4 regions of the Kitasatospora sp. NPDC088783 genome follow, and region 2 is predicted to be linked to each of the others. Evidence: riboswitches for the same ligand, from Rfam matches in the RefSeq annotation. Region 2 holds a riboswitch; each other region holds the start of a gene.

Region 1 (7,629 bases), on a different contig from region 2:
GAGCCGATGGTACGAGAACTCGCCCCCCGCGTGGCCGGCAAGCCGGTCGCCGGCACCCCCGGGGACCTCCGGCGCGGCCTGGAGGCGGTGGGGTTCGCCGTCGCCGTCCCGGCCGAACTCGGCCGCCGGGCCGCCGAGTTCGGCCGCCGAGTTCGGCCGCCGACTTCGCCCGGGGCGAGGCCGCCGGACCGGACTTCTCCGCGATCATCCACGCCCTCCGGAGGGGCGGCCCGCCTGACGCGCGGGGCAGCGTACGGAGCAGAGCAGGCAGAGCAGGAAGAGGGACACGTCGCACCATGGCACCACCCGTCGGGCGCAAGGTCTTCGCCCACGCGAAACTGCGGCGGCTGCGCCGCGAGCACGGCATGAACCAGGTCGAGCTGGCGCACGAGCTGGGCCTCTCGACCAGCTACCTCAACCAGATCGAGCACAGCCGGCGGCCCCTCACCGCCGCGGTGCTGCTGCGGATCTCCGAAGTCTTCGGCGTGGAGCCGGAGTTCTTCTCCGAGGCGGAGGAGGAACGGCTCGCCACCGACCTGCGGGCCGCCCTCGCCGACGAGGCGTGCGGCCCCGCGGTCGCGGCGGAGGAGGTGGTGGAGGCGAGCCGGAACCATCCGGACGTCGCCCGGGCGCTGGTCGCGCTGCACCGCCGCTACCGGGAGGCCGTCACCCGGGTCGCCGCACTCGACCACCCGGGGGGTGCCGCCGCGGCGCTGGTGCCCGCCGAACCCCACGACCAGGTACGGGACTTCTTCTACGCGCACCACAACCACATCGCGGTCCTCGACGCGGAGGCCGAACGCACCGCCGCCGCCCTCGCCGCGGACCTGACCGGCCGCACGGCCGCGCTGGTGGCCAGGTTCGGCGCCCGCCACGGGGTGCGGGTGCTGGACGCCGACCCGGGCGACCGGGCCGAGATGCGCCGGTTCGACCCGGCCGGCGGCACCCTGCGCCTGTCGCCCTGGCTGGCGGACGGCCAGCGGGCCTTCCAACTCGCCACCCAGCTCGCGCTGCTGGAACACCGCCCGCTGCTCGACGCCCTGGTCGCGGCGGCCGAACCGGCCTTCACCTCCGCGCAGGCCGCCGACCTGACCAGGATCGGCCTCGCCAACTACTTCGCGGGCGCCCTGCTGATGCCGTACTCCGCCTTCCACGCCGCCGCGGAGGAACTGCGCTACGACGTCGAACTGCTCCAGGCGCGCTTCGGCGTCGGCTTCGAGACGGTCTGCCACCGGCTGTCCACCCTCCAGCGCACCGGCCGGCGCGGCGTGCCGTTCTCGTTCCTGCGCGCCGACCGGGCGGGCAACATCTCCAAGCGGCAGTCGGCGACCGACTTCCACTTCTCCCGGCTCGGCGGCACCTGCCCGCTCTGGACCGTCTACGAGGCGTTCTCCGCACCCGGGCGCATCCTCACCCAGGTCGCCGAGATGCCCGACGGCAAGCGCTACCTCTGGATCGCCCGGACGGTGACCCACGGCGGCCACGGCCACCGCGCGCCCCGCAGCGAGTTCGCCGTCGCCCTCGGCTGCGAACTGCGCCACGCCCACCGCCTGGTCTACTCCGAGGGGATCGCCCTCGACCGGGGGCGGGCCGCCACCCCGATCGGCCTGGGCTGCCGGATCTGCGAACGGACCGACTGCGCCCAGCGGGCCCGCCCCCCGGCCGCCGGCCGGCTCGCGGTGGACCCGGACCGGCGCACCCGGGTGCCCTACCCGGTGACCGGCACCGTCCGGCGGCCCGGACCGTCGTAGCGGGCGAGCGGGCGGATCAGCGCGTTGTGGGCGAGCTGCTCGGTGATGTGGGCGGTCCAGCCGGTGATCCGGCTCATCACGAAGATCGGCGTGAAGGCGGGGGTGTCGAAGCCCATCAGGTGGTAGGCGAGGCCCGCCGGGTAGTCCAGGTTGGGGTGGATGCCCTTGCGCTCCAGCACCGCCTCGCGCAGGGCGGTGTGCAGGGCGGCCAGCCGGACGGCCCGGGGGTCCGCCGAGCCCTCGACCAGCCGGTCGAGGGCCGCCTGCATGATCGCGACGCGGGAGTCGCCGTCCTTGTAGACCCGGTGGCCGAAGCCCATGATCTTCCGTTCGGAGGCGAGTGCCCGGTCGAGCCAGTCCGCGGCCCGGGCCGGGTCGCCGATCTCCTCCAGCATGTGCATCACCGCCTCGTTGGCGCCGCCGTGCAGCGGGCCCTTGAGGGCGCCGATCGCGGCGGTGACGGCGCTGTAGAGGTCGGAGAGGGTGGAGGTGACCACCCGGGCGGTGAAGGTGGAGGCGTTGAAGCTGTGTTCGGCGTACAGCACCAGGGAGACCTCGAAGCAGCGCACCACCTCGGGGGAGGGGACGGTGCCGAAGCACATGTGGAAGAAGTTCTCGGCGTACCCCAGGTCCGGGTCCGGCGCGATGGGGGCCAGGCCGCGGCGGCGGCGCTGGTCGGCGGCGACCACGGTCGGCAGCTTCGCCAGCAGGTTCAGCGACTTGGCGAGGGCGGGGGCCGGACGGCCGTCGTCCTCGGTGGGGTCCTCCGCGCCGAAGAAGCTGACCGCGGTGCGCAGCACGTCCATCGGGTGGCAGGTCTCGGGCAGCTTGGCCAGCAGTTCGGCGGTGGTGCGGTCGAGCGGGCGCAGCGCGCGCTCGCGGGCCCGGAACTCGCGCAGCTGGGCCGGGTCGGGGAGTTCGCCGCGCCAGAGCAGGTGGGCGGTCTCCTCGAAGGAGCGGTGCGCGGCCAGCTCCTGGACGGGGTAGCCGCGGTAGGTGAGGGAGTTGGTCTCCGGGAGGACGGTGGAGATCCCGGTGGTGTCGACGACGACACCGGCGAGGCCGCGGTGGACCCCGGGCGTGGTGGCGGGCATGGGTGAACCTCCGGTGCGTCAGGTGCCGGGCGGCAGGGTGAAGTCGAAGACGGCCGAGTCGAAGGCCGCGTACTCCCGGTAGCCGAGCAGCTCGTACAGCCGGGAGCGGGTCTGCATCCGGGGCAGCAGGGACTCCTGGGTGCCCTCGGCGGCGATGGTCCGCAGGCCGTCCTCGATCGCGCCCATCGCCAGGCGCAGCAGGGTGACGGGGTAGAGGGCGATGTTGTAGCCGAGGTCCGTCAGGGTGCGGGTGTCCAGCAGCGGGGTCCTGCCGAACTCGGTGAGGTTGGCCAGCAGCGGCACGTCCACCGCCGCGCGGAACGCCTCGTACTCGGAGAGGTCGGCCAGCGCCTCGGGGAAGACCGCGTCGGCGCCCGCGTCGACGTACGCCTTCGCCCGGTCGATCGCCGCGCCGAGCCCCTCGACCGCGCGGGCGTCGGTGCGGGCCATCAGCAGGAAGTCGGGGTCGCGGCGGGCGTCGACGGCGGCCCGGACCCGGCGGACCATCTCCTCCCGGGAGGTGACGGCCTTGCCGTCGAGGTGGCCGCAGCGCTTCGGGTTGACCTGGTCCTCCAGGTGGAGCCCGGCCAGCCCGGCGTCCTCCAGCAGTTGGACGGTGCGGGCGGCGTTCACGGGCTCGCCGAAGCCGGTGTCGGCGTCGATCAGCACCGGCAGGTCGGTGGCGCGGGTGGTCTGCTGGGCGCGCTGGGCGACCTCGGTGACGGTGGTGAGGCCGATGTCGGGCAGGCCGAGGTCGGCGGCGAGCACCGCGCCGGACAGGTACGCGGCCTCGAAGCCCAGGTCCTGGATCAGGCGGGCGGAGAGCGGGTTGATCGCGCCGGGCAGGCGCAGCAGCCGGCCGGAGGCGAGCTGTTCGCGGAAGGCCCGGCGGCGCTGGGCGGGGGTGGTGCGGGTGTGCAGCATCAGAACAGGCCCTTCGGCAGGGTCGCGTCGAAGGCGCGCACCGCTTCGGCGTCCACGGCCGGGAACAGCTCGCCGAGGTCGGCGGCCCCGAGTTCGGCGAGGCCGGCCGCGGCGGCGAGGAAGCGCTCCTGGTCGGCCGGGACGACGATCCCCTCGGCGAGGGTGCGGAACTTGCCCTCGTAGGCGGGCCGGTCGAAGGGCCGGGCGCCGGCCGGGTGGGCGTCGGCCACGCCCAGCTCGTCCTCGACGACCGAGCCGTCGTCCAGCGTGATCACCACGCGTCCGCCGAAGGCCCGGCGTTCCGGGTCGGGGTCGTGGTAGCGGCGGGTCCACTCCGGGTCCTCGACGGTGGTGACCTTCCGCCACAGCGCGACGGTCTCCGGACGTCCGGCCCGCTCGGGGGCGTAGGAGCGCTCGTGGTGCCAGCCGCCGTCCTCCAGGGCGACGGCCAGGATGTACGGGATCGAGTGGTCGAGCGTCTCGCGGCTCGCGGCGGGGTCGTACTTCTGCGGGTCGTTCGCGCCGGAGCCGATCACGTGGTGGGTGTGGTGGCTGGTGTGCAGGACGACCGAGCGGACCCGCTCCAGCGGGCCGGCCTTCCCGCGCAGCCGCCGGGCCAGGTCGATGACCGCCTGGGCCTGGTACTCGGCCGAGTACTCCTTGGTGTAGGTGTCCAGGATCGCGCGGCGCGGCTCGTCCGGCCCCGGCAGCAGCACCCCGTAGTCGGCGGACGGGCCGTCCAGCATCCAGGCCAGGAAGCCGTCCTCGCCCTCGTAGACCGGCGACGGCGAGGTCTCGCCGCGCATCGCCCGGTCCACCGCCTCGACCGCCGCCTTCCCGGCGAACGCGGGGGCGTACGCCTTCCAGCTGGAGATCTCGCCCTTGCGGGACTGCCGGGTGGCGGTGGTGGTGTGCACCGCCTGCTGGACGGCCTGGTAGGTGACCTCGGTCGGCAGCCGCAGCAGCGCCCCGAGGCCGCAGGCGGTGGCCGCGCTCAGGTGCGCGACGTGGTCGATCCGGTGCGCGTGCAGGCAGATGCCCTTGACCAGGGCGACGTGCACCTCGTACGCCGCGACGACGCCCCGCAGCAGGTCCGCGCCGGTGCGGCCGGTGTGCTGGGCGACGGCCAGCAGCGGCGGGACGTTGTCGCCGGGGTGGGAGTAGTCGGCGGCCAGGTAGGTGTCGTGGAAGTCGAGTTCGCGCACGGCGGTGCCGTTGGCCCAGGCCGCCCACTCCGGGGAGACCCGGGTGCCGCTGCCGAACACCGAGGCGCCCGGGAGCGCGGCCCGGTGCGCGGTGGCCTGGGCGCGGGCGACGGCGACCGGGCGGCGCAGCAGCGAGGCGACGGCCACCGCGGCGTTGTCGATCACCCGGTTGACGGCCGTGTCCGCGCAGGCCGCCTCCGGTTGCTCGGTGCCGGCGGCCACCTCGGCGAGCTTCCAGGCGAGTTGGTCCTCGCGCGGGAGGCGGTCGGCGCTGGGGTGGACACGGACGCGGTGCTCGATCACGGGACTCCTCGGAGGCGTCGGCGGCTGGGGTGCGCATGATCGAGACTGCCGGTCGGGCCGCGGGCGGTCCAGCAGGCCGAGCTGCGGAATCCGCACCCGGCGGACCGGTGAATCGGCGAATCCTGCGAAGAACCGGAGGCGCACCGCCGACCGGGGCGTCCGTCGGCGGGACGCGCGCGCCCTTGACCCGGCCTCCGGCGCCTCGCCATGATGGGCCGTCATGTTTCCCGACTCCGCCGTCGGGGGAAGTCCGGTCCGAATCCGGCGCTGACCCGCAACGGTAGGCCGTCGACGGCTGTCGACGGCGAGCCCGATCACCCGGTGGCGGAGGTGTACGTCCACTCCTCCCGTCGTGGTCTGCGGGCCGGAGCTCCGAGGGCTGAGCCGCCGCGCGCCACCTCCTCCGGGCCCCGCGCGCAGGTTCGGAAAGGCTCTCCATGACCGTGCTCCGCCGCCCCCTGCGCCTGCTCGCGATACCGGCGCTCGCCCTCGCGGCCACGCTCCCCGCGGCCGTCCCCGCCCGGGCCGCCCCCGCCCGGGCCGTCCCGCTCCCCGCCAGCACCGCCACCCTCCGGCCGGACGCCGCCGCCGCGGGCTGGCTGGCCCGCCAACTCGTCGACGGCGACCACTTCGAGACCGTCTTCGACGGCACCGCCTACCCCGACCAGGGGCTGACCGCCGACGCCGTCCTGGCCTTCGCCGCCGCCCACGGCTCCGACACGGCCGCCGCCCGCGCCACCGCCTGGCTCGCCAGGCCGGAGAACACCGCCGGCTACCTGGGCGACGGCACCACCGAGGCATACGCCGGAGCCACCGCCAAACTGCTGCTCACCGCCGAGGTCCGCGGCGAGAACCCGGCCGCCTTCGGCGGCGTCGACCTCCCGGCCCGCCTGCGCTCCCTCCGGACGGCCGCCGGCCGCTTCTCCGACCGCTCCCAGTGGGGCGACTACAGCAACTCCTTCGGCCAGTCCCTGGCCGTCATCGCCCTCACCCGCACCCCCGCCGGGGCCCCGGCCGCCGCCGTCGACTTCCTGGCCGGCAGCCAGTGCGCGGACGGCGGGTTCCCGGCCTCCTTCGGCCAGGCCACCTGCACCGCCGACCCGGACGCCACCGCACTCGCCGTCCAGGCCCTCGCCGCCACCGGACGCGCCGCGAAGGCCGCCGCCGGACTGAACTGGCTGAGCGCGCACCAGAACGCCGACGGCGGGTTCGCCGCGGCCGGGGCCACCGCCTCCAACGCCAACAGCACCGGACTGGCCACCCAGACCCTGCTGTCCACCGGACGCCCCGTGGCCGGGCTCAAGGGCTGGAGCGCCCTGGTCGAGCTCCGGCAGGGCTGCGCCGCCGACCCGGCCGTCCGGGGCGCGGTCGCCTACGACGCCACCGGCTTCGACCCGGGCAGCGCCGCCCGCGCCACCGCCCAGGCGGTCCTCGGACTGAGCGGCACCCCGCTGGTCGCCCTCTCCGCCCACGGCGCCCGCCCCGCCGCGCCCGTCCTCGCCTGCCCGGCCCGCTGAACGCCCTGACCGACTGGCCCCCGAAACCAAGGAGCACCCGCATGAGCGACACCCTCGCCCCCGCCCGTCCGGCCCGCCGCGTCCTCGGCTCGATCGCCGCCGCGACGGCGCTGACCGCCGGCCTGCTCGGCGTCTCCGCCGTCCAGGCCCCCCAGGCGCAGGCGGCGGCCTGCTCCGGCACCACCGGCGTCACTGTCGTGGTCGACTTCACCGCCCTCGGCGGCGGCATCCAGACCGGCTGCGCCCCGGGCGACCCGGCCAGCGGCCTGGCGGCGCTCACCGGCGCCGGGTTCTCGTACGCGTTCCACCCGCGCTACCCCGGCTTCGTCTGCACGATCAACAGCCTGCCGACGACCTGCACCAACCCCAGCGGCAGCGCGTACTGGTCGTACTGGCACGCCCAGCACGGCACCGCCTGGACCTACAGCAGCCTCGGCGCCGGGAGCTACAACCCGGCGCCCGGCGAGGTCGAGGGCTGGTCCTTCGGCGCCGGTGCGCAGCCGGGCATCACCGCGCCCTGAGCGGCGGAACGCCGGCGCCCGGTCCCCGGACACGGGGCCGGGGACGGGGCGCCGGACCGATCAGGGCGCGCTGGTCCGCCGCCGCCGCCGCCGTCCGACCAGCCGGTCGGCGAGCAGCCGGTCGGCGCGCACGACCGCGACCGAGGCGTCGAGCAGGCACTGCGGAACGCGTCGGCCCCCGGCCGGGGCCGGGCACACGTCGAGCACCGCCTGGCCGACCTCGCCGCCGTGGCCCTCGACCGACTCGAAGCCCCCGTCCGCAACCGGCTCCAGCACCCGCGGTACCGACCCGGCATCCTCGACGGTTCCACGGC
Region 2 (7,629 bases):
GGTGACAGATCGTCGACGCAACGGGTACCTGGGGGCGGCGGGCGCGTTCGCCGTCTGCATGGCCGGCACCACGCTGCCCACTCCGCTGTACGGGCTGTACCAGGAGCGGATCGGGTTCTCCGAGCTGATGGTGACGGTGGTGTTCGCCGTCTACGCGCTCGGGGTGATCGGCGTGCTGCTGCTGTTCGGGAACGTCTCGGACGCGGTGGGCCGCCGCCCGGTGCTGCTGTGCGGGCTGGCCTGCGCGGGTGCCAGCGCGGTGGCCTTCCTGGCCGAACAGGGCCTGGCCTGGCTGTTCGCGGGCCGCCTGCTGTCGGGCTTCGCGGCGGGCCTGTTCACCGGCACCGCCACCGCGTACGTCCTGGAGCTGGCCCCGCCCGAACGCCGGGCCAGGGTCGGTTTCGTGGCGACCGCCGCCAACATGGGCGGCCTGGGCTGCGGGCCGTTGCTGGCCGGGCTGCTCGCCCAGTACGCGCCGGGGCCGCTGGTCCTGCCGTTCGCCGTCCACCTGGCCCTGCTGGTGCTCTCCTGGGCGGTCGCCTGGGCGCTGCCGGAAACCGTCGACGGGGCCCGCCCGCTGCGCACCGCCCGGCCCCGGCGGCCCGCGCTGCCGGCCGAGGTGCGCGGGGTGTTCGTGCCCGCCGCGATCGCGGCGTTCGCCGGGTTCTCGCTGCTGGGCGTGTTCACCTCGGTCAGCCCGGCCTTCCTCGCCGAGGACCTGGGGGTGCGCAACCACGCCGCGGTCGGCCTGATCGTCGCCGCCGCGTTCTTCGCCTCCACCGTCGGCCAGTTGCTGGTGCCCCGGCTCGGTGCCCGGCGGGCGATCCCGCTGGGCTGCCTGGTGCTGATCGGCGGCCTCGGCCTGCTCGCCCTCTCGCTCGCCACCGCCACCCTCGTCCCGCTGGTGCTGGCCGCCCTGGTCGGCGGCGCCGGGCAGGGCATGGCGCTGCGCGGCGCGGTCGGCGAGGTCGCGGACGCCGCCCCCGCCCGGCACCGGGGCGGCGTGCTCTCGGCCCTGTTCGTGGTCGCCTACCTGGGCATCTCCATCCCGGTGATCGGCGTCGGCCTGCTGTCCGGCCCGCTCGGCCTGGCCGACGCCGGACTGGTCTTCACCGCCTGCATGGCCGCCCTCGCCGCCGCCTCCGGCGCCTTCCTGCTGCGCCGCGCCCGATCCTCCCCCGCCTCCTGATCGGACGTCACGTCCCGCTGGCACCAACCCACTTGGCTCCCGGATGCGACACTCCCGACCCGTTCGCACCCGTACGGCGACCCCGGCCGGAACGGACCGGCCCGGCCGGATCGGGGCGGCCGGACCGGGGGGCGGCGCTGCTTGCGACGGCGGCACCGGCACCGGCACCGGCGGGCGCGCTGCCCGTCAGGCCGCCGTGACCGACTGCGGGAAGGCGAAGACCCCGTCGGGGTCGTAGCGGCGGGCGGTCCGCTGGAGCCGCGGCAGGTTCGGGCCGTAGTAGGCGCGGCCCCAGTCGGGCAGGGTGGCGTCGATGTAGTTGACGTACGCGCCGGGGGCACCGAGCCGGGCGAGGCCGTCGCGGATCTCGTCGACGGTGGCGCGGACCCGGTCCTCGGTGGCGGGGGTGGCGCCCGCGTAGACCTGGGCGCTGGCGAGCGAGCCGCGGTGCGGGAAGGCCGTCGCGTCGGGGGCGGGTTCGGCGACCGCGCCGCCGAGCGAGTCGAGCAGCAGGTCGACGCCGGTGCGGCCGGTCATCAGCTCGGTGAGCCGGGCCGGGTCCACCGGCCCGGGGCCGAGCATCCGGGAGACCGCGACGAAGCCGGTGCGGGTCAACCGCCCGCCCTCCCAGGTGGGGTGGCACTGGGCGACGGTGTCGTTGGCGCAGCCCGCCATGAACTTCATCGCGCCCAGGTAGTCCTTGGCGGCGACGGTGCGGCCGGTCGGCTGGGTGCCCGCCGCGCGCACCAGGCGGTCGATCTGCCGGTTCGCGCCGTCCGGGTCGCCGACCCAGCAGCCGACGACCTTGCAAGTGGGCGGGTTGCCGCCGGAGATCTGGCAGCTGGCCCAGAGTTCGGGCGGCGCGTCGGCGACCCACTGCTGCCAGGCGCCGAGCACCTGCGGGACGGAGCCGGCCGGGAAGGGCAGGACGAAGACGGTCAGGCCGGGCGCGGGCGGGGTGTCGAAGGTGAACCGGGTGACCACGCCGAAGTTCCCGCCCCCGCCGCCGCGCAGCGCCCAGTGCAGGTCGGGTTCGTGCTCGGCGTCGGCGGTCAGCACGCAGGAGTCGGCGGTGACGACCTCGGCGGCGGTGAGCCGGTCGCAGGTCAGGCCGTACTTGCGGGCCAGCACCCCGATGCCGCCGCCCAGGGTGAGGCCGCCGATGCCCACGGTGGGGCAGGACCCGCCGGGCAGCAGCCGGCCGGCGGCGGCCAGGCCCGCGTAGACCTCGATCAGCCGGGCGCCCGCGCCGACCTCGGCCCTGCCGTCGGGGTCGACCCGGACGGTGTTCAGCGCGCGCAGGTCGATCACCAGGCCCCGGTCCGGGATGCTGTAGCCGAGGTAGCCGTGGCCACCGCTGCGGGCGGCGATCGGGAGGCCGTGGCCGCGCGCCACGTCCAGGCAGGCCCGGACGTCGTCGGCGGAGGCGCACTTGGCGACCGCGCCGGGGAGTTGGCCGTCGTTCAGTTCGTTGAAGCCGAGCCGCGCCGTCCCGTACCCGGGGTCGGCGGGCAGCACCAGCCGGTCGCCGAGCCGTTGCCGCAGCGCCTGCCAGTCCGGCGGCGCGGCCCGCCACCCGCGTTGGCGGGGCGGGAACGCCCGCACCGAGCCCGCGTCCGCGCCGGAGGCCGGACCCGAACCCGGGCCCGAACCCCGGTCCTGCGCGCGGGCCGGGGAGACGCCCGCCGCGAGCCCCGCCCCCAGTGCTCCGCCCACGGTCAGAAAACGACGACGGTCCATTGTCACGACGCACCTTCCTCCCCCGCGCCGGGCGCACGGAGGCTCTGCGCCGATCGTCACGCCCCGCCCCGCCGCCGCCCGGCCGCGGCCCGCCGGAGTGCGTCCGATGGCCCAGCGCGCGTCCGCGCGCGCACGACGCCCCGCCGGGCTCCGCGCGCCGGGGGCTGCCGGCCGGAGCGCCGACCCGAGCCGGTGGACGCGCCGGGCAGCAGGCACAATCGCCGGTATGCGTACTCTTCTCGTCATCGGCATCGGCGCGGGCGACCCCGACCACCTCACCCTGGAGGCGGTCAAGGCGATCGGCCGCACCGACGTGTTCCTGCTGCTCGACAAGCCGGAGGAACGGCAGGACCTGATGCGGCTGCGGCGGGAGATGATCGCCGAGCACGGCCGGGCCGGGCACCGGGTGGTCGAGCTGGTGGACCCGGCGCGGGACCGGTCGGCGGCCGGGTACGCGGAGGCGGTCGAGGAGTGGCGGGAGCGGCGGGCCGACCTGGTGGAGCGGGCCGTGGCCGAGGAGCTCCCGGACGGCGGGACGGGCGCGCTGCTGGTGTGGGGCGACCCGTCGCTGTACGACAGCGTGACCGCCGTGCTGGACCGGGTCCTGGCGCGCGGGCGGACCGGGTTCGGGTACACGGTGGTGCCCGGCGTCAGCAGCGTCTCGGTGCTGGCGGCCCGCCACCGCACCACGCTGACCCGCACCGCGCGGCCGGTGCGGATCACCACCGGGCGGCGGCTGGCCGCCGAGGGCTTCGGGCCGGGCGCCGAGGACGCGGTGGTGATGCTGGACGGGCAGGCCGCGTTCACCGCCATCGACCCGGCGGGCGTGCACATCCACTACGGGGCGTACCTGGGCACCGAGGACGAGATCCTGGTCTCCGGCCCGCTGGCCGAACAGGCCGACCGGATCGCCGAGTTGCGGGCCGAGGCCCGGACCCGCAAGGGCTGGATCATGGACAGCTACCTGCTGCGCCGCACCGACGGCTGAACACCGCCCGGGCACCGGCTGACCACCGTCCGCCGTCCGCCGTTCGCCCGCGCGTCCCACGGACCGGACAGCTGCCGCACTTCGCACCGGAGAACGCCCGGTCCGTTCTACACTGGCCGCGCAACTGGTTCGCCCTGTCCGCCAGGCAGGGCGTCGCAAGAGGGAACCCGGTGGGAATCCGGGACTGCCCCGCAGCGGTGAGTGGGAACGACCGCCGTCATACGCACTGGGTCCGGACGGGCCTGGGAAGCGACGGCCAGTAGGTGCCCGGGAGCGTCGAGCCTCCCCGGGCGGGCCCGCGAGTCCGAAGACCTGCCCGTTGCCCGGGTGCGACCGTTCGCACCCGGTGACCGGTGACCTCGAGGGCGGGTCGGTACGGACACCAGGCGGGCAGGCGCGGTCGAGCGCGGCACCGCCCGGTCTCGGCACCCTTCCGCGCCTCCTGTGCACCGGACCCAGGATCAAGGCTCGCGAGGAGAGTCCCCTTGACTGCGAAGTCCGTAGCCGCGGCAACCGTCCACGGATACCCCCGCCAGGGCGGGAACCGGGAACTGAAGAAGGCCGTCGAGGGCTACTGGCGGGGCACCGTCACCGCCGACGCGCTGCACTCCACCGCCGCCGAACTGCGCTGCGCCAACTGGCGGCAGCTGGCCGGCGCCGGCATCACCGAAGTCCCCACCGGCGACTTCTCGCTGTACGACCACGTGCTGGACACCACGGTCGCCGTCGGCGCGGTCCCGCCCCGGCACCGGGCCGCGTACCAGGCCGACCCGCTGGACGGCTACTTCGCGATGGCGCGCGGCACCCAGCAGGTGGCGCCGCTGGAGATGACCAAGTGGTTCGACACCAACTACCACTACCTGGTGCCGGAGTTGGGCCCGGACACCGTCTTCGCCGCGCACTCCGCCAAGCAGGTCGGCGAACTGCGCGAGGCGCTCGGCCAGGGCTACCGGGCCCGCCCGGTGCTGCTCGGCCCGGTCACCTACCTGCTGCTCGCCAAGCCCGCGCCCGGCGTGGCCGCCGACTTCGAGCCGCTCACCCTGCTGGACCGGCTGCTGCCGGTGTACGCGGAACTGCTGGCCGACCTGCGGGCGGCCGGCGCCGGGTGGGTGCAGCTCGACGAGCCCGCGCTGGTGCAGGACCGCACCCCGGCCGAGCTGAACGCCGCCGCCCGCGCCTACCGGGAGCTGGGCGCGCTCACCGACCGCCCCAGGCTGCTGGTCGCCTCCTACTTCGACCGGCTCGGCGAGGCGCTGATCACCCTGGCCAAGGCCCCCGTCGACGGCCTGGCGCTGGACTTCACCGGCCCGGCGGCGGGCAACCTGACCGACCTGGCGGCCGTCGGCGGCCTGCCCGGCAAGCGGCTGGTCGCGGGGGTGGTCGACGGCCGCAACGTGTGGATCAACGACCTGGAGAAGTCCCTCGCCACCCTGGCGACCCTGCTCGGCCTGGCCGACACGGTGGACGTCGCCCCCTCCTGCTCACTGCTGCACGTCCCGCTGGACACCGCCGCCGAGCGCGACCTCGACCCGCAGATCGGCCGCTGGCTGGCCTTCGCCCGGCAGAAGGCCGCCGAGACCGCCCTGCTGGCCCGCGCCCTGCGCGAGGGCACCGCCGCCGTCACCGCCCAACTCGCCGCCAACCGGGCCGACCTGGCCTCCCGCGCGGCCTCCCCGATCACCCGCGACCCGGCGGTCCGGGCCAGGGCCGCCGCCGTCACCGAGGCCGACATCCGCCGCGACGCCCCGTACGCCGTCCGCGCCGCGGCGCAGAAGGCCCGGCTCGGCCTGCCGCTGCTGCCCGCCACCACCATCGGCTCCTTCCCGCAGACCGCCGAACTGCGCTCCGACCGCGCCGAGTTGAACGCCGGACGGATCGACGCGGCGGACTACCGCAAGCGGATGGAGGCCGAGGTCCGCGAGGTGGTCGCCTACCAGGAGCGGGCGGGCCTGGACGTGCTGGTGCACGGCGAGCCCGAACGCAACGACATGGTGCAGTACTTCGCCGAGCAGCTCACCGGCTACCTGGCCACCCGGCACGGCTGGGTGCAGTCCTACGGCACCCGGTACGTGCGTCCGCCGGTGCTGGCGGGCGACATCTCCCGCCCGCACCCGATGACAGTCGACTGGTACCGCTTCGCGCAGGGCCTCACCGACCGCCCGGTCAAGGGCATGCTGACCGGCCCGGTCACCATGCTGGCCTGGTCGTTCGTCCGCGACGACCAGCCGCTGGCCGACACCGCCCGGCAGGTCGCCCTCGCCCTGCGCGACGAGGTGGCGGACCTGGAGGCGGCGGGCGCCGCCGTGATCCAGGTCGACGAGCCCGCGCTGCGCGAGACGCTGCCGCTGCGGCGCTCCGGCTGGCCCGCGTACCTGGACTGGGCCACCGACGCGTTCCGGCTCACCACCTCCGGGGTCCGCGCCGACACCCAGGTCCACACCCACATGTGCTACGCCGAGTTCGGCGACATCCTGCGCGCCATCGAGGAGTTGGACGCGGACGTGATCTCGCTGGAGGCCGCCCGCTCGCACATGCAGGTGGCGCGCGAACTCGCCGAGGCGGGCTACCTCGCCGAGGTCGGCCCGGGCGTGTGGGACATCCACTCCCCGCGCGTCCCCTCCCCCGAGGAGGCGCTGGAACTGCTGCGGGCCGGGCTGGCCGCGATCCCCGCCGAGCGCCTCTGGGTCAACCCGGACTGCGGCCTGAAGACCCGCGGCTGGACCGAGACCCGGGCCTCGATCGACAGCCTGGTCGCCGCCGCCCGCACCCTGCGGGCAGAACTGACCGGCTGACGTCCCGCCCGCGACGGACGGGCCCGGAACGCCGACGGGCCGGCACGCACCGCATGCGGTGCGTGCCGGCCCGTCGGGCGCGCCGCTAGCGGGCGGCGGGGGCCGCCGTGGCGGTCGGCTCGGCGGTGCGGGCCGGCTTGGGCAACAGGAGCCGCTCGGCCAGGTGGCCGAAGAGCAGGCCGAAGGACAGCCAGAGGGTGAGCTGGATGGCCAGGGCCGCGACCCGGAACTGCCAGAGCAGGGTGGCGGAGAAGTCCTCGGGGACTTCGTTGATCGCGGGCAGCAGGACGTACCCGAGACCGATCAACACGGCGTAGCCGAGCCCGGCCACGACCGTGGCGTTCCAGTTGCCCAGCCGCGGGGCGAGCTGCTTGCCGGCCACCACGGCGGCGACGGCGAGCAGCACGCTCAGCAGCATCATCAGGAAGTACAGGGTGGTGCGCTTGCCGATGGTGTCCGGGTCGCCCACCGACGGCGGATTGGCCGGGTACTTGAGGAACGGGACGAGGTAGACGGAGGCCAGCGCCGCGCCGGAGAGCAGCAGGGCGGCGGCCCGGGGGCCGAAGCGGCCGGTGCGGCCGAGGGCGAAGCAGTACGCGAGGGCGGCGATGCCGCCGAGCGCGATGCCGTAGACCAGGATGCCGGTGGCCAGGCCCGCGGTGGACTGGAGGGTGCGGCTGACCAGTTCCTCGCCGTGCTCGTGGCTGTGGGAGTCCTCGAAGGCGATCGCGGCGTCCACCCGGGGTTCGCCGAGCAGGTAGGCCACGATCAGGGCGAGGACGCCCGCGCCGAGCCCGGCGAGCATGCCGCGGACCAGCAGGTTTCTGACGATGTGGGAATTCATGTGCGCGGGTGCTCGCTTCTTCTGCCGGAGCGGATCAGTGGCAGGGGAAGCCGAGCAGGTGCCGGCCGTCGTGCAC
Region 3 (7,629 bases), on a different contig from region 2:
GATGGGCGTGGTGTCGCCGCTGGCCACCGTCGGCGTGCTGGTGCCGATCGGCGTCGGCCTGTTCCTCGGCGAACGGCCCGGCGCCGTCCAGGGGTTGGGCATCGCGGTGGCCGTCGCCGGGGTCGCCCTGGCGGGCGGCCCGCAGCGCGGCGGGCCCGCGGTCGGCCGGCGGGTGCTGGTGCTGACGCTGGGCGCGGCGTTCGCCTTCGGGGCGGTGCTGGCCCTGGTCGCGCACGCCGGCGCGGGCGGCGCCCTGCTGCTCACGCTGTGCGTGCAGCGGCTGACCAACGCGGTGGTCGGGGCCGGGATGCTGGCCGCCGCGGCCCGCCGGCGGCCCCTCGGACTTTCGGCGGGCGCCCGGTCGCTGCCCGCGCTGACCGCCGTCGGGGTGGCCGACGTGGCCGCGAACGGCCTGTACGCGGCCGCCTCGCACCTGGGGTCGGTGGCGGTGGCGGCCGTACTGGCCTCGCTCTACCCGGTGGTCACCGCACTGATGGCGCGCGGCCTGCTGAAGGAGCGGCTGCTGCGGGTGCAGGTGGTGGGCGCGGGCCTCGCGGTGGCCGGGACGCTGATCCTGGCCGCCGGCTGACGCGCCGTCAGGACGCGCCCGCCCGCGGGCCGCCGAACGTCCGGGAGCGCTTGGCGATCCGCCAGTAGCCGATCGCGGCGGCCCAGACCACCACGAACAGGCCGACGATCACGAAGCCGACGTTGTCCAGGCCGAGGCCGGCGATCCAGCCGGTGACGGGATCGGTCAGGCCGAACTTGTCGTGCAGCACGGCGACCAGCTCGATGGTGCCGATCACGAAGGCCACCGCGATCGACAGCCCGGTGATGGTCAGGTTGTAGTACACCTTGCGGACCGGGTTCGAGAACGCCCACTGGTAGGCGATGTTCATGAACGTGCCGTCCAGGGTGTCGAACAGGCTCATCCCGGCGGCGAACAGCAGCGGCAGGCAGACCACCGCGTACCAGGGCAGGCCGGAGGCCGCGCCGGAGCCCGCCATCACCATCAGGGTGACCTCGGTGGCGGTGTCGAAGCCCAGGCCGAGCACCATGCCGACCGGGAACATCTGCCCGGGGCGGCTGATCGAGCGGGTGGCCCGGTTCAGCAGCCGGGCCAGGAAGCCCCGGGCGTCCAGGTGCTTCTCCAGCTCGGCCTCGTCGTACTCCCCGGCCCGCATCGCCCGGAACACCCGCCAGATGCCCAGCAGGGCGACCAGGTTGAGCGCCGCGATCAGGTAGAGGAAGGCGCCGGACGCGGTGGTGCCGACGGTGCCCAGCACCTGGTGGGTGGTCGAGTCCTCGTCCATCAGGGTGCCCGCCAGCGCCGCGCCCCCGGCCACCAGGGCGGCCATCAGCACCACCATCGAGGAGTGGCCGAGCGCGAACCAGAAGCCCACCGAGACCGGGCGGCGGCCGTCCGCCATCAGCTTGCGGGTGGTGTTGTCGATCACCGCGATGTGGTCGGCGTCGAAGGCGTGCCGCATCCCCAGGGTGTACGCGGTGACGCCCAGGCCGACGCCGAACACCTGGGTGCCGACCCGGTAGTCGTGCGGCACCACCAGGAACAGCAGCGTCCCGAAGGCCACCGCGTGCAGGGCCAGGATCACCGCCATCAGCCCGGCCGTGCGCAGGGTGTCCTCGCGCCGCCAGCGCAGGGCGGGCAGGACGGCGACCGGGCCGGTCCCGGCCAGGGTCGATTCGGGCGCGGTCATCCGCGGATCACGCTCCAGCACCTCGTGGATCACTTCGTGAGATGCCGTGGCCGGTCTCCTGGCTGACGGGGTGTTGCGCGCCGGCGCCCGGCCTTCCCGGCCGCGGGGGCCAGTGGCACGGGGTGGGAGCCGACGACTCCCCGATCACAGTGGCGAGGGCCGCTCCGGACTCCCGTGCCGCGCACTCGCGTGGCGGACACGGTGCACCGGCTTCCCGAGCACCACGGCCCGCCCACCGTAGGCCCGCCGCGGGTGCCGCGGCAAGGGCGCACCCGGGCCGGGGTGGCGCAGATCACGCCTGGTCAGCGGTGTGCTGACCACCGGTCAGGCCATCCAGAAGAAGACGCAGGTCATCCGCTTCTCCTCCAGCGCCGTCCCGTGGTACTCGGTCGCGGTGTGGATCAGGTTGGCGGTGTAGAGCAGCAGCCGGTTGTAGCGGTGCGGGACGGCCAGGTCCTCGGTGAAGGAGTCCGGCGGGACGAAGCGGGTGCCCAGCGCGTCCACCAGGTTGTTGTGCGGGGCGACCACGCTGTTGCCGCCGAGCCGGCCGCCGGGCAGGCTCTGCCGGTAGAAGCTGGTGCCGCAGCGCTTGGGGACGGCCGGGTTGAGGTACAGCACGGCGGCGTAGCGGCACAGCGAGCGGGAGTCGGTGTGCGGGCGCGGCTCGCACTCCCCGGCGCCCACCACCTGCACGCAGTTGTGGTTGAAGGTGCCGCCCTCGGCCTCGTCCAGCGCCCAGATCCGCGGCGCGCCGGTGGCCTCCCGGACCAGCTCCTCGACCCGCGCCAGCTCCGCCGGCTCCAGGCCGGGCATGGCTCGCAGGCCCGGCCAGGACTCCGGCTTGTGCGGGTAGCCCTCGTCCCAGTCGGTGCGCGCCAGGTGCCGGGCGCGCACCGCGTCCGGGTCCGGGAGGACGTCGTCCAGGACCCAGTAGTCACGGCCGCGGGTGGGCTTGCGGTACGGCAGGACCGGGAGCACCGGGGCGGGGCGCCGGTCCTGGAACGGGAGAGCGGGCATGGACCCGACAATAGGAGCGGCGTTCCGGGGCCTCGCCCAAGATCCGGTCAACCTTGCGTCAAGGCTTGCCCGTGACGCGGCGTCAGGACCGCTGGCAGCGCGGGCACCAGAACAGGTTCCGGGCGGCCAGCTCCTCGGTGCGGACCGGGGTGCCGCAGACCAGGCAGGGCCGGTCGTGCCGCCGGTACACGTACACCTCGCCGCCGTGGTCGTCCACCCGCGGCGGGCGGCCCATCGCCTCCGGGGTGTGCTCGGGGCGGACGGTGTCGATCCGGCCCGCGGCCACGCCGTCGTGCATCAGCGCCACCAGGTCCGTCCAGATCGCGTCCCACTCGGCCCGGGACAGCTCGCGCCCGGGGCGGTGCGGGCTGATCCCGAGCCGGAACAGCACCTCGGCGCGGTACACGTTCCCGACGCCGGCCAGCACCTTCTGGTCCATCAGCAGCGCGGCCACCGTGCTGCCGCTGCGGGAGACCCGCCGCCAGGCCGCCTCCCCCGACTCCCCGGCCCGCAGCGGGTCCGGCCCCAGCCGGCGGTGGACGGCCGCCTTCTCCTCCGGCGTGAGCAGCTCGCAGGCGGTCGGCCCGCGCAGGTCGGCGTACCCGGTGTCGTTGACCATCCGCAGCCGGACCTGCCCGACCGGCTCGGGCGCCTCGCCCGCCCCGAACGCGTACTTCCCGTACAGCCCCAGGTGCACGTGCAGCCAGTGCTCGCCGAAGCCCAGGAACAGGTGCTTGCCGTGCGCCTCCGCCTCGTCCAGCACCCGCCCGTCGATCAGCGCGGCCCCCTCCGCGAAGCGCCCCTGCGGGCTGGAGACCCGCACCGGGCGCCCCCCGAACAGCTCGTCGTTCCGCCTGGCCAGGCGGTGGATCACATGCCCCTCGGGCACCGGCGGTCAACTCCTCGGTCGTGGTGGTCGCGAGGAGTCCATTGTCCCAGGGCGCTCGGACAGGCCGGGCGGCCCGGTTCAGAGGGCGGCGGCGGCCTCGCGCAGGGCGGCGAGTTCGGCCAGGGCGAGGGCGGTGAAGTCCTGGCCGGGGCGGGCCGCCCAGTGGGCGAGGGCGGTGCGCAGGGCGAGCAGGGTGAGTTCGGCGGTGAGGACGGCGGCCGGGTCGGGGACGCCGCGCCCGCGCAGGGCCGCGGTGAGGGCGGTGGCGAGGGCCTCGCGCTTGAGGAGTTCGCGTTCGGTGAGCTCGGGGTTGGCGGCGACCACCTGCTGGCGCTCGCGGACGGCGGGGTGGCGTTCGGCGGTGAAGGCGTGGGCGCCGGCGGCGGCGAGGGCGGCCCCGGCGGCCTCCAGCGGGCCGGCCCCGGGCGGGGCGGCGGCGATCGCGTCGGCGAGCAGGCGCAGCAGCGCGTCGCCGCCGGAGAGCACCTCGCGCTTGTCGGCGAAGTGCCGGAAGAAGGTGCTCTTGGCCAGCCCGGCGCGTTCGGCGATCTCGGCGACGGTGGTGCGGTCGTAGCCCTGGTGGACGAAGAGTTCGAGCGCCGCGCGCTCCAGCCGTTCGCGCGCGTTCGGGTCCCATCTGGCCATGGCACGGAGTCTACGTGACGGGAGATGGTCGCATCACGGGGCTCCGCGCGTTATGGTGACGGGACAAGGTCCCATCACTCGGAGGTCCACCCCCATGCACGTCTTCGTCACCGGAGCCACCGGCCACCTCGGCTCCGCCCTCGTCCCCGAACTGCTCGCCGCCGGCCACCGGGTCACCGGCCTGGCCCGCTCCGACGCCTCCGCCACCGCGCTCACCGCCCTCGGCGCGGACGTCCGCCGCGGCGACCTCGACGACCTGGACGGCCTGCGGGCCGCCGCCTCGGCCGCCGACGGGGTGGTCCACCTCGCCTTCAAGCACGAGGCGATGGCCCAGGGCGACTACGCGGGCGCGATGGCCGACGACCTGAAGGCCGTCCGGGTCCTGGTCGAGGCGCTCGCGGGCACCGGCAAGCCGCTGGTCGGCACCGGCGGGACGGGCGGCGGCAACACGCCCGGCCGGCCCTCCTTGGAGAGCCTGGTCGCCCCCGGCGCCCCGCGCACCGAGGCCGAGCAGGCGATCGTCGACGCCGCGGCGGACGGGGTGCGCTCCAGCGTCGTCCGGCTGCCCCCGGTCGTCCACAGCCCGCTCGACCGGCACGGCTTCGTCCCCACCCTGATCCGGATCGCCCGCGCCACCGGCACCTCCGGCTACCTCGGCGAGGGCACCAACCGCTGGCCCTCCGTCCACACCCTGGACGCCGCCCACCTCTACCGCCTCGCCCTCGAACACGCCCCCGCCGGCACCCGCCTGCACGCCGTCGACGACGAGGGCGTCCCCTTCCGCGAGATCGCCGAACGCATCGGCATCCGCCTCGGCGTCCCCACCGCCCCCGTCCCCGAGGACCGCGCCGCCGAACACTTCGGCTTCCTCGCCCGCCTCGTCCCCCTCGACCTGCCCGCCTCCTCCGAAGCCACCCGCACCCTGCTCGACTGGCAGCCCCGGCACCCGGGCCTGCTCGACGACCTCGACCAGGACCACTACTTCACCGAGAGCTGACCCCCGCACACCCGCGACCGCACGGCCCGGGGCGGCGACCGCCTCCAACCCCCTCCGCCCCTCGCCGCGCAGCGGAACCTCAGCGCGCGTGCAACCGACTCAGGACCGGCGGAACCTCAGCGCGCGTGCAACCGGCTCAGGACCGCGTGGTCCAGGGCCGCCGCGGTCTCCGGGACGCCCCCACCCCCTCGCCGCGCAGCGGAACCTCAACGCGCGTGCAACCGGCTCAGGACCGCGTGGTCCAGGGCCGCCGCGGTCTCCGGGACGCTCAGGTTGGAGTTGTCGATGATCGGCAGGCCGGAGGTGCGCCAGCCGGCCATCCGGCCGTGGATGTGGGCGACTTGGTCGTCGGAGAGGCGGCGGTTGCCGGAGCGTTCGGCGTTGCGGGCGAGGACGCGGTCGAGGCCGGGGAGCAGGACGACGGGGATCATGCCGGGGCCGATGTGGCGTTTCCAGCCGCCGAGGCCGATCGCGGGGCGGTCGGGGAAGACCGCGTCGTCGATGATGCAGGAGATGCCGTTGGCGAGGTAGTTGCGGCAGGCGAAGCCGCAGGTGCGGCGGGCCAGGCGGTACTGGGCCTCGGAGGCGGTGTTCCAGCCGGACTGCGGGTTGGCGAAGCCGGACTGGACCCACTCGCGGACGTCGTCGAGGCTGATGTGCGCGGTGGGGGCGGGCCGGCGTTCGGCCCAGTACCGGGCGACGGTGGTCTTGCCGGCGCCGGCCGGGCCGATCAGCAGGACGGCGATCGGGCCGGGCAGCGGGGCGGGGAACGCGGGCTGCTGCGGTGGCGGGGCGGGCAGTTGGACGGTCCCTCCGGTCGGGAGCAGGAAGTGGCCGGTGCCGCCGGACGCGACCGGGCCGACGGCCTTCAGCGGGACGGTCGGGCGGTCCGGCCGGGGCGCGGTCGGCCCCAGGGTGGGGATCGCCTGGGTGGCGCCGGGCAGGGCCGGTGCGGGGTACGGCGGCTGAGGGCCCGTCGGCTGCGGGGACACCGCAGGTCGTGGTGGCACTTGGCCCCCCGCGTGCTGGTTCTGCGCGTACTGGCTCACCGTCACCTCCCTGCGCCGAATGTACACGTCGGCCCGGTGGCGGGCACAAGTCCGCCACCGGGCCCGGCGTGCGTCAGCGGCCGGTGAGCTGCTCGGCGAGGGCGCGCAGGGCGAGCTCGTAGGAGCCGAGGCCGAAGCCGGCGATGGTGCCGGAGGCGACGGCGGCGATGACCGAGGTGTGCCGGAAGGTCTCGCGGGTGTACGGGTTGGAGATGTGCACCTCGACCAGCGGGGCGGTGCGCTGGGCGGCGGCGTCGCGTATCGCGTACGAGTAGTGGGTGAAGGCGCCCGGGTTGATCACCACGGGGGTCTTCGCGTCCGCCGCCTCGTGCAGCCAACCGACCATCTCCGCCTCGGAGTTGGTCTCCCGGACCTCCACCGACAGGCCCAGTTCGGCGCCGAGCGCGGTGCAGCGCTCGACCAGGCCCGCGTACGAGGTGGAGCCGTACACGTCGGGTTCGCGGGAGCCGAGCCGGCCCAGGTTGGGGCCGTTCAGGACCAGGACGCGGGTGGCGGGCGTGCTCATCCGGAGACCTCCCCGTAGGCGGCGACCAGCACGGACGGGTCCGGGCCCTCCAGGATGGAGGTCCTGGCCAGGCCGTCCAGGACGACGAAGCGCAGCAGGTCGCCGCGCGACTTCTTGTCGATCTTCATGGCGTCCAGCAGCTTCGGCCAGGCGTCCGCGCGGTAGGTCAGCGGCAGGCCGACCGAGGCCAGCACGGTGCGGTGGCGGTCGGCGGTGGCGTCGTCCAACCGCCCGGCCAGGCGGCCGAGTTCGGCGGCGAAGACCATGCCGATGGAGATCGCCGCGCCGTGCCGCCACTTGTAGCGCTCGTTGCGCTCGATGGCGTGGCCCAGGGTGTGGCCGTAGTTGAGGATCTCGCGGCGGCCGGACTCCTTGAGGTCGCCGGAGACCACGTCGGCCTTGACCTGGATGGCCCGGCGGATCAGCTCCAGGGTGTGCGGCCCGGCCGGGGTGGTGGCGGCCTCCGGGTCGGCCTCGACCAGGTCGAGGATGACCGGGTCGGCGATGAAGCCGGCCTTGATCACCTCGGCCAGGCCGGAGACGTAGTCGTGCTTGCCGAGCGTCTCCAGGGTGTCGAGGTCGGCCAGCACGCCCGCGGGCGGGTGGAAGGCGCCGACCATGTTCTTGCCCTCGGCGATGTTGATGCCGGTCTTGCCGCCGACGGCCGCGTCGACCATGCCGAGCAGCGTGGTGGGCACCGAGATCCAGCGCACCCCCCGCAGCCAGGTCGCCGCGACGAAGCCCGCCAGGTCGGTGGTGGCGCCGCCGCCGAGGCCGACCACCACGTC
Region 4 (7,629 bases), on a different contig from region 2:
TCCAGTCCATGTACGCGGCGGAGGGCGTCGGCCTGGCCGCCAACCAGATCGGCGTCGACCTGAAGGTCTTCGTCTACGACTGCCCCGACGACGAGGGCGTCCGGCACGTCGGCCACGTGGTCAACCCGGTCCTGGAGGAGCTGCCGGCCGGCCGCCGGGTGCTGGACGACGGCCAGGAGGGCTGCCTGTCGGTCCCCACCGCCTACCAGGAGCTGGCCCGCCCCGACTACGCGGCCGTCACCGGCCAGGACAAGGACGGCAACCCGGTCCGGGTCGAGGGCACCGGCTTCTTCGCCCGCTGCCTCCAGCACGAGACCGACCACCTGTACGGCTACCTCTACATCGACCGCCTCTCCAAGCGCGACCGCAAGGACGCGCTGCGGCAGATGGCCGAGGGCACCCCCAAGTACGCCACCGTCCCGAACGACTGACGCCGCGGCGGGCACGCGCGGAGGGCCGCACCCCGTCGGGGTGCGGCCCTCCGTCGTCGGTGGCGGGGCGGCCTAGAAGTCGTCGTCGAAGGAGACCGAGCCCTCGACGGCCACCTGGTAGGCGGAGACCCGGCGTTCGAAGAAGTTGGTGAGCTCCTGGACGTTCTGGAGCTCCATGAAGCCGAACGGGTTGGTGGAGCCGTAGCGGATCGGCAGGCCGAGGCGGGCCAGGCGCTGGTCGGCGACGGCCTGGAGGTACTCGCGCATCGACTCGGTGTTCATGCCGGGCAGGCCCTCGCCGCACAGGTCGCGGGCGAACTGGAGCTCGGCCTCGACGGCCTCCTCCAGCATCTCGGTGACCTGCCGGGCCATCTTGTCGTCGAAGAGGTCGGGCTCCTCCTCGCGCACGGTGTCGACCACCGAGAACGCGAAGTCCATGTGCATCGACTCGTCGCGGAAGACCCAGTTGGTGCCGGTGGCCAGGCCGTGCAGCAGGCCGCGGCTGCGGAACCAGTACACGTAGGCGAACGCGCCGTAGAAGAACAGGCCCTCGACGCAGGCCGCGAAGCAGATCAGGTTGAGCAGGAAGGCCCGGCGGTCCTCCTTGCTCTGCAGCGAGTCGAGGTGGTCGACCGCGTTCATGTACGTGAAGCAGAACTGGGCCTTCTGCGCGATGGAGGGGATGTTCTCCACCGCCGCGAAGGCGGCGTTGCGGTCCTCCGGGTCGGGCAGGTAGGTGTCCAGCAGCGTCAGGTAGAACTGGACGTGCACGGCCTCCTCGAACAGCTGCCGCGACAGGTAGAGCCGGGCCTCGGGGGAGTTGATGTGCTTGTAGAGGCTCAGCACCACGTTGTTGGCGACGATCGAGTCGCCGGTGGCGAAGAACGCGACCAGCCGGCCGATCATGTGCCGCTCGCCCTCGGAGAGCTTGGCGAGGTCGGCGACGTCGGAGTGCAGGTCCACCTCCTCCACGGTCCAGGTGTTCTTGATCGCGTCCCGGTAGCGGTCGTAGAACGACGGGTAGCGCATCGGACGCAGCGTCAGCTCGAAGCCCGGGTCGAGCAGCATCTTCTTCTGGTCTTCGGTGCTCACTGGCAGGCCTCGCAGGACTCGGGGTTCTCCAGCGAGCAGGCGATGGCGTCCTGCTCGGCCTGGGAGAGGGCGGGGGTCTGCACCGGCACGGGGGCGGCGGTGCGGGTGGCGCCGGACGCGGCCTGGGCGATCCGGGTCGCCGGGCGCGAGCGCAGGTAGTAGGTGGTCTTCAGACCGACCTTCCAGGCGTAGGAGTACATCGAGGAGAGCTTGCCGATGGTCGGCGCGGCCATGAACAGGTTCAGCGACTGGCTCTGGTCGATGTACGGCTGGCGGGCGGCGGCCAGGTCGATCAGCGCGCGCTGCGGCAGCTCCCACGCCGTGCGGTACAGCGAACGGACCTCCTGCGGCAGCCAGTTGAACTCCTGGATGGAGCCGTTGGCGTCGCGCAGCGCGTCCCGGGTCTGCTGGTCCCAGACGCCCAGCTCCTTGAGCTCGCGCACCAGGTACGGGTTGACCTGGAGGAACTCGCCGGACAGCGTCTCGCGCTTGAACAGGTTGGAGACCTGCGGCTCGATGCACTCGTAGACGCCGGCGATGGACGCGATGGTCGCGGTCGGGGCGATCGCCAGCAGCAGCGAGTTGCGCAGGCCGACCTCGGCGATCCGGGCGCGCAGCGCCTCCCAGCGCCCGGTCCACCGCGGGTCGGCGCTGCCGAAGTGGTCGACGTGCAGCTGGCCGCGGGCGGCGCGGGTCTCGCCGTACGCCTCGTGCCGGCCGAACCGCTCGGCCAGGTCGGCGGAGCGCTCGTACGCGGTGAGCATGATGCGCTCGGAGATCAGGGTGGAGAGGGTCTTGGCCTCGGCGGAGTCGAAGTCGATCCGCAGCTGGAAGAAGACGTCCTGCAGGCCCATCACGCCCAGGCCGACCGGCCGCCAGCGGGAGTTGGAGGTGCCGGCCTCGGTGGTCGGGTAGAAGTTGATGTCGATCACGCGGTCGAGGAAGGTCACCGCGGTGCGGACGGTGGCGTCCAGCCGGTCCCAGTCCATCGCGTTCAGCAGGTCGGCGGCGGTGGCGCCGGGGGCGACGTGCGCGCCCAGGTTGACCGAGCCGAGGTTGCAGACCGCGGTCTCGGAGTCGTCGGTGACCTCCAGGATCTCGGTGCACAGGTTCGAGGAGTGCACCGTGCGGCCGGGCAGCGCGGTCTGGTTGGCGGCCCGGTTGGAGGCGTCCTTGAAGGTCATCCAGCCGTTGCCGGTCTGCGCCAGGGTGCGCATCATCCGGGCGTACAGGGTCTGCGCGGGGATGGTGCGCACGGCCTTGCCGGCCAGCTCGGCCTTGACGTACGCCTCGTCGAACTCGGCGCCCCACAGGTCGACCAGCTCCGGCACGTCGGCCGGGGAGAACAGCGACCAGTCGGCGTCGGCGTTGACCCGGCGCATGAACTCGTCCGGGATCCAGTGCGCCAGGTTCAGGTTGTGGGTGCGCCGGGCCTCCTCGCCGGTGTTGTCGCGGAGCTCCAGGAACTCCTCGATGTCGGCGTGCCAGGTCTCCAGGTACACGCAGGCCGCGCCCTTGCGCCGGCCGCCCTGGTTGACCGCCGCCACGGAGGAGTCCAGGGTGCGCAGGAACGGCACGATGCCGTTCGACTTGCCGTTGGTGCCGCGGATCAGCGAGCCGCGGGAGCGGATCCGCGAGTAGGACAGGCCGATGCCGCCGGCGTGCTTGGAGAGCCGGGCGATCTGCGCGTACCGGTTGTAGATCGAGTCCAGGTTGTCCAGCGGCGAGTCCAGCAGGTAGCAGGAGGACATCTGCGGGTGCCGGGTGCCGGAGTTGAACAGCGTCGGCGAGCTGGTCAGGTACTCCAGCCGGCTCATCAGGGTGTACAGCTCGGCGACCTCGCGCACCGACTCCTCGGTGGTGCCGACCGCCAGGCCCGCCGCCACCCGCAGCAGGAAGTGCTGCGGGGTCTCGACCACCTTGCGGGTGATCGGGTGGCGCAGCAGGTAGCGGGACTGGACGGTGCGCAGGCCGAAGTACTCGAAGCGGTCGTCGCCCGCCTCGTCGATCAGCGAGTCGAACAGCCCGGCGTGCCCGGCCACGAACGCGGCGGTGGCGTCGCCGATCAGGCCCTCGGCGTGGCCCACGGCCACCGAGGAGGAGAACGAGGTGACGCCCTGGGTGGCGGCCTCGTCGCGGATCTCCAGCGCCAGCAGGCGGGCGGCCAGCTTCGAGTACTGCGGGTCCTCGGCGATCATCGACGCGGCGGCCTCCACGGCCAGCCCGCGCAGCTCGGCGAAGTCCGAGCCGGCGTGGCGGCCGCGCAGCGCGGCGGCGGCGACGTGGCCGGGGTCCACCTGGGGGAGGTCGGTGCTGCGGTCGGTGAGCAGCCGGAGCAGCGCCGCACCGGGGTCGGTGAAGGCGTCGGCGGATCCCTGGGACGGCAGGGTGACTGAGGCGGCGACGGTCAAGGCGCACTCTCTCCTGTGGCGGCGGACGTGGCTCGGGGTGTCCGGCACCGCACGCGGCCAGGGGAGGGCGGCACGAAGGAACGAGAACGCGTTCCGGCGCGCGAAGACCACCCCCGGTCCGCCCGCGAGACCGGACGGCAAAGCTGTGCTGCATGGCGTCTGCGGGGATGCCGTGTCGCACACCGTCGGCAGGTCCTCGGACTGCGCGGGCGTCGCAGCAACCCGCTCACCGTTGCGGGGCAGTCCCGGATTCGCACCGGATTCCCCTGCGTCGACAGCGAGAGTGAGCATACATGTTGTGGTGGCTGGAACTGGAAGCACCAGATGTAGTAGCGCGTGTCGCGTCGGCGGTGCCGCGCGTAGACAACGAAACCGTCCGCGAACCGTCCGCCGACCGCCCACGAACCGTCCGCCGACCGCCCACGAACCGTCCGCGAACCGCCCACTGACGGCCCGTGGGCCCGCCCGCGGACGGCCCGCGGACGGCTTCGGGTCCGGGCTCGGGGCCCTGCTCGGGCCCGCCCTCAGAACCGCGTCGTGTAGACCCACAGGTCCGTGCCGGGCGCCGCCGACCAGTCCCGCGCGGGGCTGCGGACGAAGCCCAGGGCGTCGTAGATCCGGTGCGCGGCGGTCATCGACGGCCGGGTGGAGAACGCCATCCCGGCCAGCCGCAGTTCCCGGCTGCGCGCGATCGAGGCCCGCACCAGGGCCCGGCCGACGCCGCGCCCGCGGGCCGCCGCGCCGACCGCGAGCATCCGGATCTCGCCCTCGTCGGGGTGCGCGACGTCCGCCCACGCGGTGCCGCCGGGCGCGAAGGTCACGCAGCCGAGCACCGCCCCGCCGTCGTCGACGGCGACCAGGAGCTCGGCCTCCCGGTTGCGGCGGGCGGCGTCGCGGAGGAGTGCGGCGTAGGGGGAGTCGGGGCGGGTGTGGCCGTCGCCGACGAAGGCTTCGACGCTGACCTCCCCGGCTCCGGCGAGGTCGCGGTCGAGGGCGCGGCGGACGGTCGGGGAGCGCATCCGGACAGTGTGCCGGACGGCCGACGGCGCGGGTCGGCCAGGTCCGGGTCGAACGGGTAGCCGCCCGGCCGGTGCACGTCGTCGCGGCCGTGCCGGCCGTTGCGGTCCAGGTCGCGGCCGACCAGGACGCCGAGGAGTCCGAAACTGCCGAGGAGGCCCAGCAGGGCGAGTGCGGTGGTCATGCCTCCACTGTCCGCGCCCGGCCGGGGCCGGACGAGTGGCAGGAACGCACCATTGCCACGAAATCCTGCCACTGCCATGCTGGCCGGATGCGGAAGCTGGAGAACGTCGCCGTCGTGGTGCTGGAGGAGGTCCACCCCTTCGAACTGGGGGTGGCCTGCGAGGTGTTCGGCCTGGACCGGAGCGAGAGCGGCCTGCCGGTCTACGACTTCGCCCTGGTCGGCGACCGCCCCGGCCCGATGCGCACCCACTCCGGCTTCACCGTCGACGTCCCGCACGGCCCCGAGCGGATCGCCGGGGCCGACCTGGTGATCGCCACCGCCACCGGCATCCGCGCGCACTACCCCGAGGAGGTCTGCGCGGCGCTGCGGGCCGCCCACGACCGCGGCGCCCACCTGCTGTCGATCTGCTCCGGCAGCTTCCTGCTCGGCGCGGCCGGCCTGCTCGACGGCCGCCGCTGCACCACCCACTGGCGCTACGCCGACCTGATGGCCGAGCGCTTCCCGCTGACCACCGTCGAACCCGGCGTGCTGTACGTGGACGACCACCCGGTGATCACCTCGGCCGGCACCGCCGCGGGCATCGACGCCTGCCTGCACCTGGTCCGCAAGGTGCAGGGCGCCGAGGTGGCCCGGGCGATCGCCCGCCGGATGGTGGTCGCCCCGCACCGGGACGGCGGCCAGGCCCAGTTCATCAACCGGCCGGTGCCCGAGGGCGGCGGCGAGTCGCTGGCCGGGGTGCTGGAGTGGATGCGCCGCCACCTCGACCGGGAGACCGGCGTCGACCAGCTCGCCCGGCTCGCCCACATGTCGCCGCGCACCTTCGCCCGCCGCTTCCGGGAGGAGACCGGCACCACCCCGCACCGCTGGCTGACCGGCCAGCGGGTGCTGCTCGCGCAGCACCTGCTGGAGTCCACCGGCGAGAGCGTGGACGCCATCGCCACCCGCTGCGGCTTCGGCAACGCCGCCACCCTGCGACACCACTTCGGCCGCCGCCTGGGCACCACCCCGCAGGCCTACCGCCGGGCCTTCGGCGGCCCGCGCCGCACCGCCGGGCCGCAGTACCAGGACGCCTGACCGGGGCACGGCGGGGGAGCCGGAACGGGGGCTGGAACGAGGGACCGGGCCACGGACACCGGGCTGCGCCGGCAGGCGTCCGGGCCCGGGGTGCCTGTGCCGGGGGTCGCCCGCCCGAGTCGGCCGCGGGCGCTCGCGGCCCCGTGGCGGGGGCCAGGTCGGGGGTCGGGCTGCTGTGGTGCCGGGCTGCGACGGCAGGGCGTCCGGGCCCGGGGTGCCGGCGTGGGGCTGCGGTCAGGTCGAGAGGTGGTCGGTGCGGTTCCAGCCGGTCGGGCGCAGCCGTCCCTCGTGGGACCGCCACGTGCTGGTCGAGCAGTTCGCCACCGGGAGCAGGGCCAGCAGCTCCCGCTCGGTCGGCCGGTCCAGGACGTGGCGCAGCATCAGCACCGTGCAGTCGTGCGCCACCACCAGCACCGACCGGCCGGCCTCCTCCGCGCACAGGTCGCGCAGCAGGTCGCGGACCCGCAGGGCCACGTCCAGCCAGGACTCGCCGCCCGGCGGCCGGTAGTACAGCTCGCCCATCCGCCGCCGCCGGGCCGCCTCCGCGGGGTGGTCGCGTTCGATCGCGGCCTTGGTGAGCATCTCCAGCACGCCCAGCTCGCGGTCCCGCAGCCGCTCGTCGTGGCGCACCGCCAGCCCCACCTGGACGGCTCCCAGCCCGGACGCCTGGGCCAGCGCGATCCGGGCGGTCTCGGCGGTGCGCACGTACGGGGAGCACCACACCGAGCGCGGCCGGTCGGCGGGCGGCAGTTCGGCCCACCAGCGGCCCAGGTCGCGGGCCTGGTCCTGGCCGTGCAGGGAGAGCGGGATGTCGGCGTCCCGGCAGGTGATCGGGACGGAGAGCGCCCCGCTGGCGTCCGCGTGCCGGAACTCCACGTTGGCGGTGGACTCGCCGTGCCGGGTGGCGATCAGGACCGAGGGCAGTCTCGGTCCGGCGTCCGGCTGCTGCGCCTCCGGACGGTGCCCGTTGCGTACCGTGGTGAGGTCGGTCATGGCGGTGGCTCCCCGTGGTCGGTGGCGCGGGCGAGTGGACCCGTCTCCCCCGGTCTCTCCAGGGAGCGGGCGGTCATAACAGATGGTCGCGCCGTCACCCCAGTGTCGATCGGGGCAACGGCGCGACCACAGGGCGCATGGCGCGGCTATGCGCGCCCCCGGTGCGTCAGTGCGCCACCGCGGGCTGTGGAGCGTGCTCCACGGCCTCGTCGCCGGACTCCGCGGAATAGTCCGCCTTCGAGGTCTCGTCGGCCCCCTCCGGGGCCTTCAGGGCCCGCAGCACCAGCGTCAGGACCACGGCCACCGCCAGGTTCAGCACGAACGCGGTCAGACCGATGTAGCCGGTCTGCCCGATCCCCGGGATGTTCGAGCTGCTGCCGCCGAAGTGCTTGGTGGCCGGGGAGGAGATCCCCCAGGCCAGCCAGGT

Evidence for each region. Region 2 has a riboswitch for cobalamin ahead of metE (5-methyltetrahydropteroyltriglutamate--homocysteine S-methyltransferase). Riboswitches for the same ligand answer to the same signal wherever they lie in the genome.
Region 1: another riboswitch for cobalamin. It lies ahead of ACIP60_RS06560 (prenyltransferase/squalene oxidase repeat-containing protein); the one in region 2 lies ahead of metE (5-methyltetrahydropteroyltriglutamate--homocysteine S-methyltransferase).
Region 3: another riboswitch for cobalamin. It lies ahead of ACIP60_RS28550 (HoxN/HupN/NixA family nickel/cobalt transporter); the one in region 2 lies ahead of metE (5-methyltetrahydropteroyltriglutamate--homocysteine S-methyltransferase).
Region 4: another riboswitch for cobalamin. It lies ahead of ACIP60_RS09635 (ribonucleoside-diphosphate reductase subunit alpha); the one in region 2 lies ahead of metE (5-methyltetrahydropteroyltriglutamate--homocysteine S-methyltransferase).

What each region holds. Positions count from the first base shown of each region.
Region 1 is NZ_JBIVKJ010000002.1:475,603-483,231, forward strand. Features, by position in the region: gene ACIP60_RS06540 (short-chain fatty acyl-CoA regulator family protein) at 297-1,751, shown strand; gene ACIP60_RS06545 (bifunctional 2-methylcitrate synthase/citrate synthase) at 1,709-2,845, opposite strand; gene prpB (methylisocitrate lyase) at 2,864-3,769, opposite strand; gene ACIP60_RS06555 (MmgE/PrpD family protein) at 3,769-5,277, opposite strand; cobalamin riboswitch at 5,485-5,618, shown strand; gene ACIP60_RS06560 (prenyltransferase/squalene oxidase repeat-containing protein) at 5,715-6,794, shown strand; gene ACIP60_RS06565 (hypothetical protein) at 6,836-7,315, shown strand; gene ACIP60_RS06570 (hypothetical protein) at 7,376-7,591, opposite strand.
Region 2 is NZ_JBIVKJ010000005.1:42,605-50,233, reverse strand. Features, by position in the region: gene ACIP60_RS16065 (MFS transporter) at 1-1,189, shown strand, start outside; gene ACIP60_RS16060 (FAD-binding oxidoreductase) at 1,376-2,905, opposite strand; gene cobF (precorrin-6A synthase (deacetylating)) at 3,156-3,917, shown strand; cobalamin riboswitch at 4,026-4,252, shown strand; gene metE (5-methyltetrahydropteroyltriglutamate--homocysteine S-methyltransferase) at 4,403-6,709, shown strand; gene ACIP60_RS16045 (CbtA family protein) at 6,795-7,553, opposite strand; gene ACIP60_RS16040 (CbtB-domain containing protein) at 7,588-7,629, opposite strand, start outside.
Region 3 is NZ_JBIVKJ010000012.1:76,050-83,678, forward strand. Features, by position in the region: gene ACIP60_RS28545 (EamA family transporter) at 1-589, shown strand, start outside; gene ACIP60_RS28550 (HoxN/HupN/NixA family nickel/cobalt transporter) at 597-1,718, opposite strand; cobalamin riboswitch at 1,749-1,959, opposite strand; gene ACIP60_RS28555 (DUF6445 family protein) at 2,043-2,735, opposite strand; gene ACIP60_RS28560 (Fpg/Nei family DNA glycosylase) at 2,818-3,624, opposite strand; gene ACIP60_RS28565 (helix-turn-helix domain-containing protein) at 3,703-4,269, opposite strand; gene ACIP60_RS28570 (SDR family oxidoreductase) at 4,364-5,266, shown strand; gene ACIP60_RS28575 (AAA family ATPase) at 5,473-6,321, opposite strand; gene aroQ (type II 3-dehydroquinate dehydratase) at 6,389-6,841, opposite strand; gene aroB (3-dehydroquinate synthase) at 6,838-7,629, opposite strand, start outside.
Region 4 is NZ_JBIVKJ010000003.1:242,245-249,873, reverse strand. Features, by position in the region: gene def (peptide deformylase) at 1-431, shown strand, start outside; gene ACIP60_RS09640 (ribonucleotide-diphosphate reductase subunit beta) at 504-1,499, opposite strand; gene ACIP60_RS09635 (ribonucleoside-diphosphate reductase subunit alpha) at 1,520-3,934, opposite strand; cobalamin riboswitch at 4,104-4,242, opposite strand; gene ACIP60_RS09630 (GNAT family N-acetyltransferase) at 4,459-4,953, opposite strand; gene ACIP60_RS09625 (helix-turn-helix domain-containing protein) at 5,223-6,209, shown strand; gene ACIP60_RS09620 (histidine phosphatase family protein) at 6,444-7,202, opposite strand; gene mctP (monocarboxylate uptake permease MctP) at 7,369-7,629, opposite strand, start outside.